2 regions of the Psychromonas sp. MME2 genome follow, and region 1 is predicted to be linked to the other one. Evidence: predicted binding sites of a transcription regulator. Region 1 holds the regulator's gene; the other holds the start of a gene.
The links. The regulator sigma-54, encoded in region 1, starts transcription at its own class of promoters, with help from an activator protein. The targets are predictions, from matches to a motif close to GTTGGCACGNNNNTNGNNT.

Region 1 (5,893 bases):
ACCACATATAAGGTGTCGGTTGCTTCTGGTAATTCCCCTTTGAGGCGTAAATAACGTAAAACAACATCAATAGAGACATCCGCTCTTAGCGTGATCGTGTCGGTGTTCATTAACGAACCAGCGGTATCCTCAGGGTAAGCCAATGCTTGTTCTACACGGTGTCTATCTTGCTTGTCCATCTTCTGTAAGACGGCTTGATAGAGGCTATCTGGAATGCCCCTTAGTATGTAGGCGAGATCATCGGTATCCATCCCTTCTGTGGCGGCTACAAGATTAGCGGCACCCATTAAATTGATAATGCCATCTTTAGCATCTTCATTTAATTCTTCTAAAATTTCACCATGTTGGTCATGGTCGGTTAAATTCCAAAGCACTTTACGGTGGGAAGGAGGGGAGGACTCCAGTAGTAAAGCGATGTCACAGGCAGCCATTTTATCAAGGATGCTGCGTGCACGGACAAACATGCCACTTTCTACTGCTTGATTAACTTCTTGAAGGCGTTGCTGAGCATTTTGTACATCTGTATTTTCCAGCATTGCCTAACTCCTTTATTCTTCTTCGAAAAATTTATCTTCTATTAACTTTGTAACTGCACTCATTGCTTGCTCTGCTTGATTACCTTGGGCAATAATCTCTATCTCTTGACCATAACAGGTTTCTAACACCAACAATCCCAACACACTATCAGCATCGGCCTGTTTTCCTTGATGCTTAATGGTGATGGTGGCATCAAAAGAGTTTACTAATTCAACCAATTTTATGGTTGCTCGTGTATGCAGGCCAAGTTTATTCTGTATTGTAATTGTTTGATTAATGATAGCCATTTATTTATTGCCTTTTAAACATTTATGTTCAATTTGCACTTGGTAGTGAGGTTTAAAACGTGCCGCTATTTGCTCAGTGACATAGACGAACGGTGTTTCCCTCCAGTACAACCAATCGCAATCGTGACGTAATTTCGGTTATTCGTTTCAAGGTAGGGTAACCAAGAGTGGAATAGATTTTCTATTTGATTGATGGTCTGCTCGACCATAGGCTGGCTACGCAGGTAATCTTTAACTGGCTTTTCAAGGCCAGTGTGTTCTTGCAGTTCTGGTATCCAATGAGGGTTGGGTAAAAAGCGTACATCAAACATATAATCAGCATCTTCCGGGACCTTATATTTAAAGCCAAAAGATTGGAAAATAATCAATAAGTTACTTTTAGTTGAACCTTGTAAGTGAAGTTTTAGATGTTCGTTGAGATTGTGAATCGATAACGTTGTGGTATCAATCGTTAATGAGGCTATATTCTTTATGGGAAGTAGTAGCTCTTGTTCTAGGTCTAGCGCTTGCGATAAGGATAATTTGCGTTTAGATAATGGATGCAGGCGCCTTGTTTCACTATAACGGCGGATTAAAGCGCTGGTCATGGCATCGAGATAAATTATTTCTACTTCAATTTTATTCTGTAATGCAGCAAGCAACGTTTCTATAGCGGCTATGTCGTGAGGCAAGTTGCGAATATCTAAGCTGATCGCAACTTTATTATTGCTGGGATCAACGCTATCAAGTAATTGTTCAAGGAGTTGGTATGGGACACCATCGATGCAGTTATAACCTAAATCTTCAAGTACATGTAACGCGATCGTTTTTCCTGAGCCTGAGCGTCCACTAATAATTATTAATTTCATGCTAATCCCAACTAGTTATTGACTCTGTCCTATGTTAACTACTCTGATTGTAGTAATTTAAACAAGGCTTCGTCTGAATCTGCCGTTCTCAATTGACGCAGAAATGGTTTATCTAATAATTTTTTGCTAATTTCAGAGAGTGCAACTAGGTACTCTTGGCATTTATCTTCAGGAACAAAAATAGCAAATAAAAGGTCGACATTATTACCATCGTAAGCATCGTAATCAATGGCTGTATCACATTGTAAAAAAACGGCTGTAGCGGGCAACGATGTATCAATTTTTACATGTGGGATTGCAATGCCGCTTCCGACCCCCGTTGACCCTATTTTTTCACGCGCAATTAAATCGTTAAATAACGTTTGTGCGTCAATGCCTAGTTTTTCAGCCGCGATATGGCTAATTTTTTCTAGTGCGCCTTTTTTACTTGTACAGTTTACCTTGCTGAAAACGGAGTCTTGAGTTAATAAAGTCGATATTTTCATATTATATATTCTGTTTACGATCCATAAAATTAGCGCGCAATTCTAGCAGGTTCTTCTTGAATGACTATTAACAAATAGTCATTTTTTAATCTTAATCAAGTCTATAGCAACTGTTTACGCTGATTTGATGGCGGTATACCTAATGATTCTCTATATTTTGCAATGGTTCTACGTGCGACTTTAATACCTTGCTCTTCGAGTAACTGAGTTATTTTATTATCACTTAAAGGTTTATTTGGTGATTCTGCTGTTACTAGCTTCTTGATTAATGCGCGAATGGCTGTCGATGAACACTCTCCACCACTTTCAGTGGCGACATGGCTAGAAAAGAAAAATTTGAGCTCATAAATCCCTCTAGGGGTGTGCATAAACTTCTGCGTAGTCACCCGAGAAATCGTTGATTCATGCATTTCAACCTCTAGTGCTACATCATTTAACACCATCGGTTTCATTGCTTCATCACCATACTCGAAAAAAGCTTGCTGTTGTTGGACGATACAATTGGAAACCTTTAGCAGTGTCTCATTTCGACTCTCTAAGCTTTTAATGAACCATTTAGCTTCTTGTAAGTGACCTTTAATAAATTGTGAATCTGTTTTACTGATATTAGATTTACATAAATCGGCATATTGCTGATTAATCGATAAGTGTGGATTGCAATCAGGGTTTAAAGAAACACGCCACTGCCCTGCAATTTTTTTAACGTAAACATCGGGTACGATATATTGTGCTTTACTCTCTTCGAGTTGATTGCCAGGACGAGGCTCTAGACTCTGAATAAGGCGCATTACTTCACCTAATTCACTCTCTTTTAGTTTAGTTTTTCTTGCTAATGTTCGGTAATCTCGATTAGCCAGTAAATCCATATGCAAATCAAGAATCATTAATGCTTCGCTGCGCCATTGTGTTTGTTCTGACAGATGTTTTAGTTGTATTTGCAAACACTCTTGTGTGGACCGAGCTGCCACACCAAGCGGATCAAAATGTTGGATACGTTTTAGTACCGCTTCCACTTCATCTAACTCTAGATCCGTTAGTTCATCATTTAAACTTTCTAAGATATCTCTGCAGCTAGTGGTTAAATAGCCGGATTCATCAATGGAATCGATAATTGCGGTAGCAATGAGCTGGTCTGTATCTGTAAATGGCGTCAACTGCATCTGCCAGATTAAGTGGTCTTGTAATGTATCTGAAGATTCGCCTTGATAGACAGTATCTTCACCTTCATAATTGACTGTGCCAGAGGAGACTGACGTTGTTGGTGGTGCAGTGAATGACTCTTCCCAGCTATTTTCAATAGGCAAATCATCGGAGAACTCCTGTTGAGTTAACGCCTCCGATGTGTCCATGTCGCTACTATCTTTTTGTTCGCTACTTACCTCTGCAATACCACTTTCATCGTCTTGTTGAAGTAGCGGATTTTCATCCAGCACATTTTGAATTTCTTGCTGTAAATCAAGTGTAGAGAGTTGTAATAATTTAATAGCTTGTTGTAATTGAGGGGTCATAGCAAGCTGCTGACCCATTTTCAATTGTAAACCCTGTTTTATCAAAGTATCTCTTCCTCTTACGCAAATAAGGTGATTAATTAAAGTCTAAACTCTTCACCCAAGTAGACCTGTTTTACATGGTCATTCTCTAATATTTCTTGCTGTGTGCCAACTGCAATAATTTCACCATGACTAACAATGTACGAGTGTTGGCAGACATCTAAGGTTTCTCGAACGTTATGGTCGGTAATTAATACGCCCAAACCGCGGTCACGCAACTGCTGAATAATATTTTTTATGTCGATAACTGAAATGGGATCCACACCGGCAAAGGGTTCATCTAGTAATATGAATTTTGGCTCTGTAGCAAGCGCTCGGGCTATCTCTACCCTGCGACGCTCACCACCGGATAAGCTCATCCCTTTGCTGTGGCGAATGTGGGTGATATGAAACTCTTGTAATAGGGTCTCTAGCTTATCTTCGCGCTGTGCTGCCGTTAACTCTTTACGAATTTGTAAAATGCCCATGATATTTTCGCTTACCGTTAAACGACGAAATATAGAGGCCTCCTGAGGGAGGTAACCGATCCCTTTTTGTGCTCGAATATGCATGGGATGATGAGAAATATCTTCATCATCAATGGTTATTTTACCTTCATCTTGTTTTACTAAACCCACCACCATGTAAAAAGAGGTTGTTTTACCCGCGCCGTTAGGGCCAAGTAAACCGACAATTTCACCTGTTTTCACGGTTAAGCTAACACCATTAACTACCGTGCGACCTTTGTAGCTTTTCACTAAACCTTGTGCAATTAATTCTGCCATTCTATCTATTCTTCTTTTTCTATGGTTTTGTCGTCCGAGGTCGATGTGTTTTTATTTTCAAATTGTGCGGGTAAAAATACCGTGTTAACACGATCAGTTGCAGCTTGACCCGTGCTCACCGTTAACTCTTCATTATTGATGGAGTACACGATTTTTTCACCATTAACTTCACTATCTAGTTGTTTTACTTGAGCATTGTCCTGTAGCGTGATGGTGCTTTCTGCTAGATCATAGCGAATGGTGTTGGCTTGGGCATCAAAGGGTTTGCCATCATCTTGTGTTTGATAAAATGTCGCTAAATTGCCTTCTGCTATCATTATTTCTTGGTTTGCTTTTTCACCACGAATGACCGTTAGTTTGTCTGCGGTAATTTTGATCGTTCCCTGAGTTAATATCACATTGTCAATAAATACAACCGTATTTTCCTTCATTTTTGCATGTTGACTGACGGAGCTAACATGGATCGGCTGTTCATAATCAGACTCAATGGAAAAGCAGGAAAATGTGATGATTAACGTGCTGATTGCTATGCTAAATTTAATTTTTTTCATTGAGATATACCGTTTCAATTTTATCTTTGACAACAAATTCTTCAGACTCTAATGACCCCCATAGTCCGACGCCTTGTTGCTTCATTTGCGGCCCAGTCCAATTAACAAAAAGATCGCTGGTCACTTCTTTTTTATCTAATAGTATCGTTAGCTCTTGTGTGTGCATCGTTTGCACTAATTGATCCAAGCTCAGATTTTTTAGCCATACATCATCATTTAACGTTAGTGTGTCTTGATTGTAAAGCACCCCTTTTTTACTGCTTAGTTGCCAAATGGAGGGGACATTGTCGTCTGTTTTTCTAGCGTATATAATAACCCTTGGATTTTCAAAAAGGGTTTTATTGGTTGCATTAAAATTAATTACTTTATCTGCATATAATTTATAATCGCTTCGTCCCGCAATATCAAAATGAGTATTAGTGACATTATAGGCTATATAGCTAGGTTGGTGTTTTGATGTTTCCGGTAGCTCTTTTTGTGGTTTCAAGTATAGCCACGTTAAAAATGCCACTAATAATATGATAAATGGAATGCTTTGCCGCTTATTCATTTATTCACTTTTGCCTTGTGTTGTATGCAACTGATTATTGCATTGTAGTAATAGGTCACATACCTCTCGTACAGCTCCAAAACCACCTTTTGTATAAGTAATTAAATCAGCATGTTGCAGCACTAAAGGATGGGCATCGTTTACTGCAATACCTAGCCCACATGCTTGCATGACGGGTAAATCGACAACATCATCACCAATATAGGCAACTTCTTGTGCTGTTAATTTTTGTTTTATTAATAGTGATTGATAGGCACTTATCTTGTCTTCTTGCCCTTGAAATATATAAGGTACGCCAAGTGCTTGCATTCTGTCAGAGAC
Region 2 (5,893 bases), on a different contig from region 1:
ATCAACTGTTGAATTTATTACGTCGTGTATTGCTACTCTACATCGAGCACCCGGAAGAGCTACAACGTTTAAAACAACAGGCGATGCGCAGCCATTTTTATTGGTCTGATGCCGCTAGACATTATCAACACCTTTATTACAACGCCCTTTTTTCCCATAAGATATAATAGCAACTCCTATTTATTAAAAGAAAAAGCCCCTGACTCAAGGATAAGTCAGGGGCAAAAAGTTATAACCTGTTTATTATTATTTATTTAATTACTTTGTAAACTCAGGATAAGCTTCAACACCACAATCGTGTAAATCCATACCCGTTTCTTCTTCTTCTGCGCTAACGCGGATACCCATGGTTACTTTGATAATCGCCCAAACAATCCAAGAAGCAATAAAGACAAAACCAAAGATAACTGCAGCACCATATAACTGGCTAGCAAATGATGCACCTTCATTGTTCATCGGTACAACTAACAGACCAAATAGACCACACACACCATGTACTGATAATGCACCCACTGGATCGTCTAACTTTAATTTATCAAACATTGTAATGCTATATACAACTAGGATACCTGCAACTGCACCAATGCCTGCTGAAAATAGAGGTGTTGGAGAAAGAGGATCCGCCGTAATAGCAACTAACCCAGCTAATGCACCATTTAGAATCATAGTTAAATCTGCTTTACCCCATCTTACTTTACTGACCAACATTGCTGCAATTGCGCCCGTTGCTGCTGCTGCATTGGTATTAACAAAGATAAGACCCACTGCAGTTGCATTTTCAGCATTTGACAATGCGAGTTGCGAACCACCGTTGAAACCAAACCAACCCATCCATAGAATAAGTGTACCTAATGTTGCAAGTGGCATGTTTGAACCTGGAATTGGGTGAATTGAACCATCCTTACCAAATTTGCCTTTACGTGCACCAAGTAGGATCACGGCTGCTAATGCGGCAGCTGCACCCGCCATATGTACGATACCTGAACCAGCAAAATCACTAAAACCAGCTTCACTTAAAAAGCCACCGCCCCATGTCCAGTAACCTTCCATTGGATAAATAAAGCCAGTTAAGAAAATAGAGAAGATTAAAAATGCCCAAAGCTTCATACGCTCAGCCACGGCACCCGATACAATTGACATCGCCGTTGCCACGAAAACCACTTGGAAGAAGAAGTCGGACTCAAGAGAATGGTCTGCATCAGCAGCCTGCGTGCCAATCAATCCACCTAATGATGGCAACCACCCACCGGCAGCGTTATCAACATACATAATGTTATAACCAACTAATAAAAACATCGTACAAGCAATAGCATATAGCACGATATTTTTAGTTAAAATCTCAGTGGTATTTTTAGAGCGAACAAGTCCAGCTTCTAACATGGCAAATCCCGCAGCCATCCACATAACCAAGACACCCGATATTAAAAAATAAAAGGTATCAAGCGCAAATCTAAGTTCTGTTACTGTATTTTCCATAATAATTCCCTTCTTTAAATTCTTAAACTAAATTAAAGTGCTTCATCATCGAGCTCACCGGTACGAATACGCACTACTTGCTCAAGTGATTGGATGAATATTTTACCGTCGCCCACTTTCCCTGTATTAGCAGCACTTGTGATTGCTTCCACTAAGATGTCTACCTCTTCATCTTTTACCGCTATCTCCAATTTTACTTTTGGTAAAAAATCGACTTGGTATTCTGCGCCACGGTACAATTCTGTATGCCCCTTTTGACGACCAAACCCTTTCACTTCAGAAACAGTAACGCCGGCAATACCTGCATTCATGATTGCTTCGCGTACTTCATCTAATTTAAATGGTTTAATTATTGCGGTTAACATTTTCATGATAATTCCTTTTTTATTGAAAATTAAATCGAACATTAAATGTGTTAGTCAAACATCATGGTGAACAACCCAACTGACACATAACTAAAAATTGATAACTTACGACTACAAATACAAATAGCATGCCAAAGTTAAAAACCATTAAATAACAACAACTTAATCAAAAACAAAGGAATGCAACATCATATTTCGCACCATATTGAACCATCAAAAAAGAGTTATGCACCAAGTTAGTAACAATTCAGCAACAACATGCATTTGCATAATAAATAAACTTAATAAAGACAAAAAAATTTCAATGAAAACAGTTACTATATTGATACATTCGTTAATATTGTAATTGCACAATTGCAGTGCATAGGCAAATATAGATAGATAGCATAAAATACACCGCTAAGATTATTTTAATCATGAGGAGAGGCTAAAAGATAAATCATTTAGCCTCACACTAAAGCATCTGCTATCATCACCATTAATTTACACTTATGACATTCATATAACTATTCAAAGGTAAAACCGATGAAAAAAATAGGCCTACTGTTAATCACTTGCATATTAAGTTTTAATGCGTTCGCAGCTCCACAGGTGGTTCCAAATGCCCCCGCTATTTCTGCAAAAGCTTATTTGTTGATCGATTATGATTCAGGAAAAATACTCTCAGAAAGTAACGGTGAAGAAAGATTAGCCCCAGCAAGCTTGACTAAAATGATGACCAGTTTCATTATTGGTCAAGAGTTAAAATCAGGAAACTTAAATCCGACAGATAAAGTAATCATCTCAGAAAAAGCATGGTCTAAAAATTTCCCAGACTCTTCAAAGATGTTTATTGAAGTGGGTAAAGAAGTTAGTGTTGAAGATCTTAATCGCGGTATTATTATACAATCTGGCAATGATGCCTGTGTTGCAATGGCTGAACATATCGCAGGAAGTGAAAGTGCTTTTGCTGACCTAATGAACTCATGGGCAGCGCAATTAGGCATGACAAATACACATTTCGTTAATAGCCACGGTTTACATTCAGAGGACCATTATACCAGTGCTCATGATATGGCGATACTCGCCAAAGCATTGATCGCTGACGTGCCTGATGAGTACAAAATTTACAGCGAGAAATCATTTAAGTATAACGGTATCTTACAATACAACCGCAATGGGCTTCTATGGGATAAAAGCTTAAATGTTGACGGTATAAAAACAGGTCACACCAGCGATGCAGGATATAGCTTAGTTTCTTCAGCAACGAAAGATGGCATGCGTTTAATTAGCGTCGTCATGGGAACTAAATCTGAAGATGCACGTAAAGTTGAAAGTAAGAAATTACTTAACTGGGGATTCCGATTTTTTGAAACATTAACGCCATATAATGCAGGAGATCAACTTGCCACTGAACGTGTTTGGATGGGGAATAGAGAGATGATCGGCTTAGGGGTTAATGTTGATACAACAATCACATTACAAAGAGGCCAAGCTAAAAATCTTAAGGCCGATTTTGTTATAAACGATGAGTTACGTGCACCGATCCAAAAAGGGGATGTGGTTGGCCAAGTAAACTATTCCGTGGATGACGAGTCTATTGCCAGCTATAACTTAGTGGCCTTAGAGACAGTAGAAGAAGGTGGATTATTCAGTCGCCTCATTGATTACATTAAATTATTATTTATCGGTTGGTTTGGTTAATAGTAACTTTCACCATTCATACAGAAAATGGGGCGATACACCTCATTTTCTTTTTTATTTTTGGAGGTGCCAATGGCATTAAATACCAATTTCGACCAACTATTAGAATTTCCATGTAGTTTAGCGTTTAAAGTTATGGGAGTCGCAGATCCTAAATTAATCGATGATGTCGTGACTGTATTGCAAAAACACGCACCGGGCGACTATTCTCCACGTGTCACCCCAAGCTCAAAGGGTAATTATCACGCATTAAGTATCCCGGTTATCGTGACAAGCAAAGAACATATTGAAACGATTTATACTGAATTAAATAGCCTTGAACTGGTTCGTTACATTCTTTAATCTGCGTGCTATAAAATGACTGATATCAATCAACAACTTTGCGTTCGCTATCTAGGTTTACAGCCATATCAAAAAATATGGCAAGCAATGAGTGAGTTTACAGAGCAACGTGATAAAAACAGCATAGATGAGATATGGCTAGTAGAACACCCCCCCGTATTTACTCAAGGAAGAGCGGGTAAAGCGGAGCACCTATTAAAAGAAACTAACATTCCCATTGTAGAAAGCGACCGAGGGGGGCAAGTAACCTATCATGGCCCAGGGCAACTCATCGCCTACTTGCTCATTGATATTCGCCGCAAAGCATTTAATATTCGCACATTAGTATCGGGGATTGAACAAAGCATTATTGATTTATTAGCTGATTACCATGTGTTAGCAGAGGCAAAACCCGATGCGCCAGGTGTTTACGTTAAAGGAAAAAAAATTGCCTCGCTTGGATTAAAAATTCGTAAAGGCTGTTCTTTTCATGGTTTAGCATTAAACATCGATATGGATCTATCCCCTTTTCTTGCAATAAACCCCTGCGGATATGCCGGGCTAGAGATGACACAATGTTGCAATGAAGGAATAATGCTAGGTGTAGATAAGTTAGCCCCACTGCTTCTTGATAAATTAACCACACAATTAAACTATTCACAGATAGAGAGTTTTTGATGAGCAATAAACCAAGCCAGTTAACCCCAGGAAAAAAACTACGTGATGCCGATAAGCTTTCTCATATCCCAATCAAAGTGATTCCTACGGATAGTCGCACTGCATTGAAAAAGCCCTCATGGATGAAAATCAAACTCAAATCAGATAATAGCCGAGTTAATGAGATCAAAGCAGCGCTACGAAAAAACAAACTCCATTCTGTTTGTGAAGAAGCATCCTGCCCTAACCTAAATGAGTGTTTTAATCACGGTACAGCGACGTTTATGATCCTCGGTGATATTTGTACAAGACGCTGCCCATTCTGCGATGTTGGTCATGGCAAACCGCTTGCCGTTGATACCGAAGAACCCAAGAAACTGGCTGAAACCATTCGTGATATGAAGCTTAAATATGTGGTTATCACCTCCGTAGATAGGGATGATCTGCGTGATGGAGGGGCACAACATTTTGCCGACTGTATTCGCGAGATTCGCCTGCTTAATCCTGAAATAAAAATTGAAATTCTCGTTCCTGATTTTAAAGGGCGCATGGATAAAGCATTAGCTTGCTTTGAGAAAGATGTACCAGATGTGTTTAATCATAATCTAGAAACCGCACCACATTTATATCAACAAGTGCGTCCTGGTGCTGATTACAAATGGTCATTGACCTTACTGCAAAAATTTAAAGAGCAGCATCCAGAGATCCCAACTAAATCGGGGTTAATGATGGGGTTAGGCGAGAGCAATGCAGATATTGAACAAGTAATAACGGATCTGAGTAACCATGGCGTCACCATGTTGACTTTGGGACAATATTTACAACCAAGCCCTCATCACCTCGCTGTTGAACGCTATGTACCGCCAGCGGAATTTGATGAATTGGGCGAAAAAGCCAAAGCGATCGGATTCACTCATGCTGCATGCGGCCCCTTTGTTAGATCCTCTTACCATGCAGACTTGCAAGCAGCAGGCAAAGAAGTTAAATAATCGCGACTTAAAAATAGTGGCTTTAAAATAAAAAATCCCCTTAGCTAAGGGGATTTTTTATGCATAGCAATAAACCTATTTTTTGGCAACAACCTTCATTACTAGAATAGTCACAGCAAACATAGCAAAGCATGCCATTAGTGAATAAAAAATTGACCCCGTAAAACCGATAATAGTAAAGCCAAGCGCAGAGATTAATGCCGTTACTAACGCATAGGGTAATTGCGTCGCCACGTGATCAATATGCTGACAACGCGCCCCTGTGGATGACAAAATTGTCGTATCGGAGATCGGTGAACAGTGATCACCAAAAACAGAGCCAGCTAATACCGCACTTAACATCGGTAGCATTAAGGTTAAATCCGTTGACCCCGCTAAGTCGCCAGCTATCGGCAGCATGAT

Region 2: the regulator sigma-54 is predicted to act here: its motif matches at 1,959-1,977, upstream of AB1A03_RS06065 (P-II family nitrogen regulator).

The regions. Positions count from the first base shown of each region.
Region 1 is NZ_JBEWXI010000012.1:200,423-206,315, forward strand. Features, by position in the region: gene mgtE (magnesium transporter) at 1-536, opposite strand, end outside; gene AB1A03_RS11205 (HPr family phosphocarrier protein) at 549-824, opposite strand; partial or broken gene rapZ (RNase adapter RapZ) at 825-1,672, opposite strand; gene ptsN (PTS IIA-like nitrogen regulatory protein PtsN) at 1,711-2,157, opposite strand; gene AB1A03_RS11220 (RNA polymerase factor sigma-54) at 2,259-3,707, opposite strand; gene lptB (LPS export ABC transporter ATP-binding protein) at 3,746-4,471, opposite strand; gene lptA (lipopolysaccharide transport periplasmic protein LptA) at 4,477-5,022, opposite strand; gene lptC (LPS export ABC transporter periplasmic protein LptC) at 5,009-5,572, opposite strand; gene kdsC (3-deoxy-manno-octulosonate-8-phosphatase KdsC) at 5,573-5,893, opposite strand, start outside.
Region 2 is NZ_JBEWXI010000006.1:18,200-24,092, reverse strand. Features, by position in the region: gene glgA (glycogen synthase GlgA) at 1-167, shown strand, start outside; gene AB1A03_RS06070 (ammonium transporter AmtB) at 259-1,476, opposite strand; gene AB1A03_RS06065 (P-II family nitrogen regulator) at 1,509-1,847, opposite strand; gene AB1A03_RS06060 (serine hydrolase) at 2,367-3,524, shown strand; gene ybeD (DUF493 family protein YbeD) at 3,597-3,866, shown strand; gene lipB (lipoyl(octanoyl) transferase LipB) at 3,882-4,523, shown strand; gene lipA (lipoyl synthase) at 4,523-5,491, shown strand; gene AB1A03_RS06040 (Na+/H+ antiporter NhaC family protein) at 5,567-5,893, opposite strand, start outside.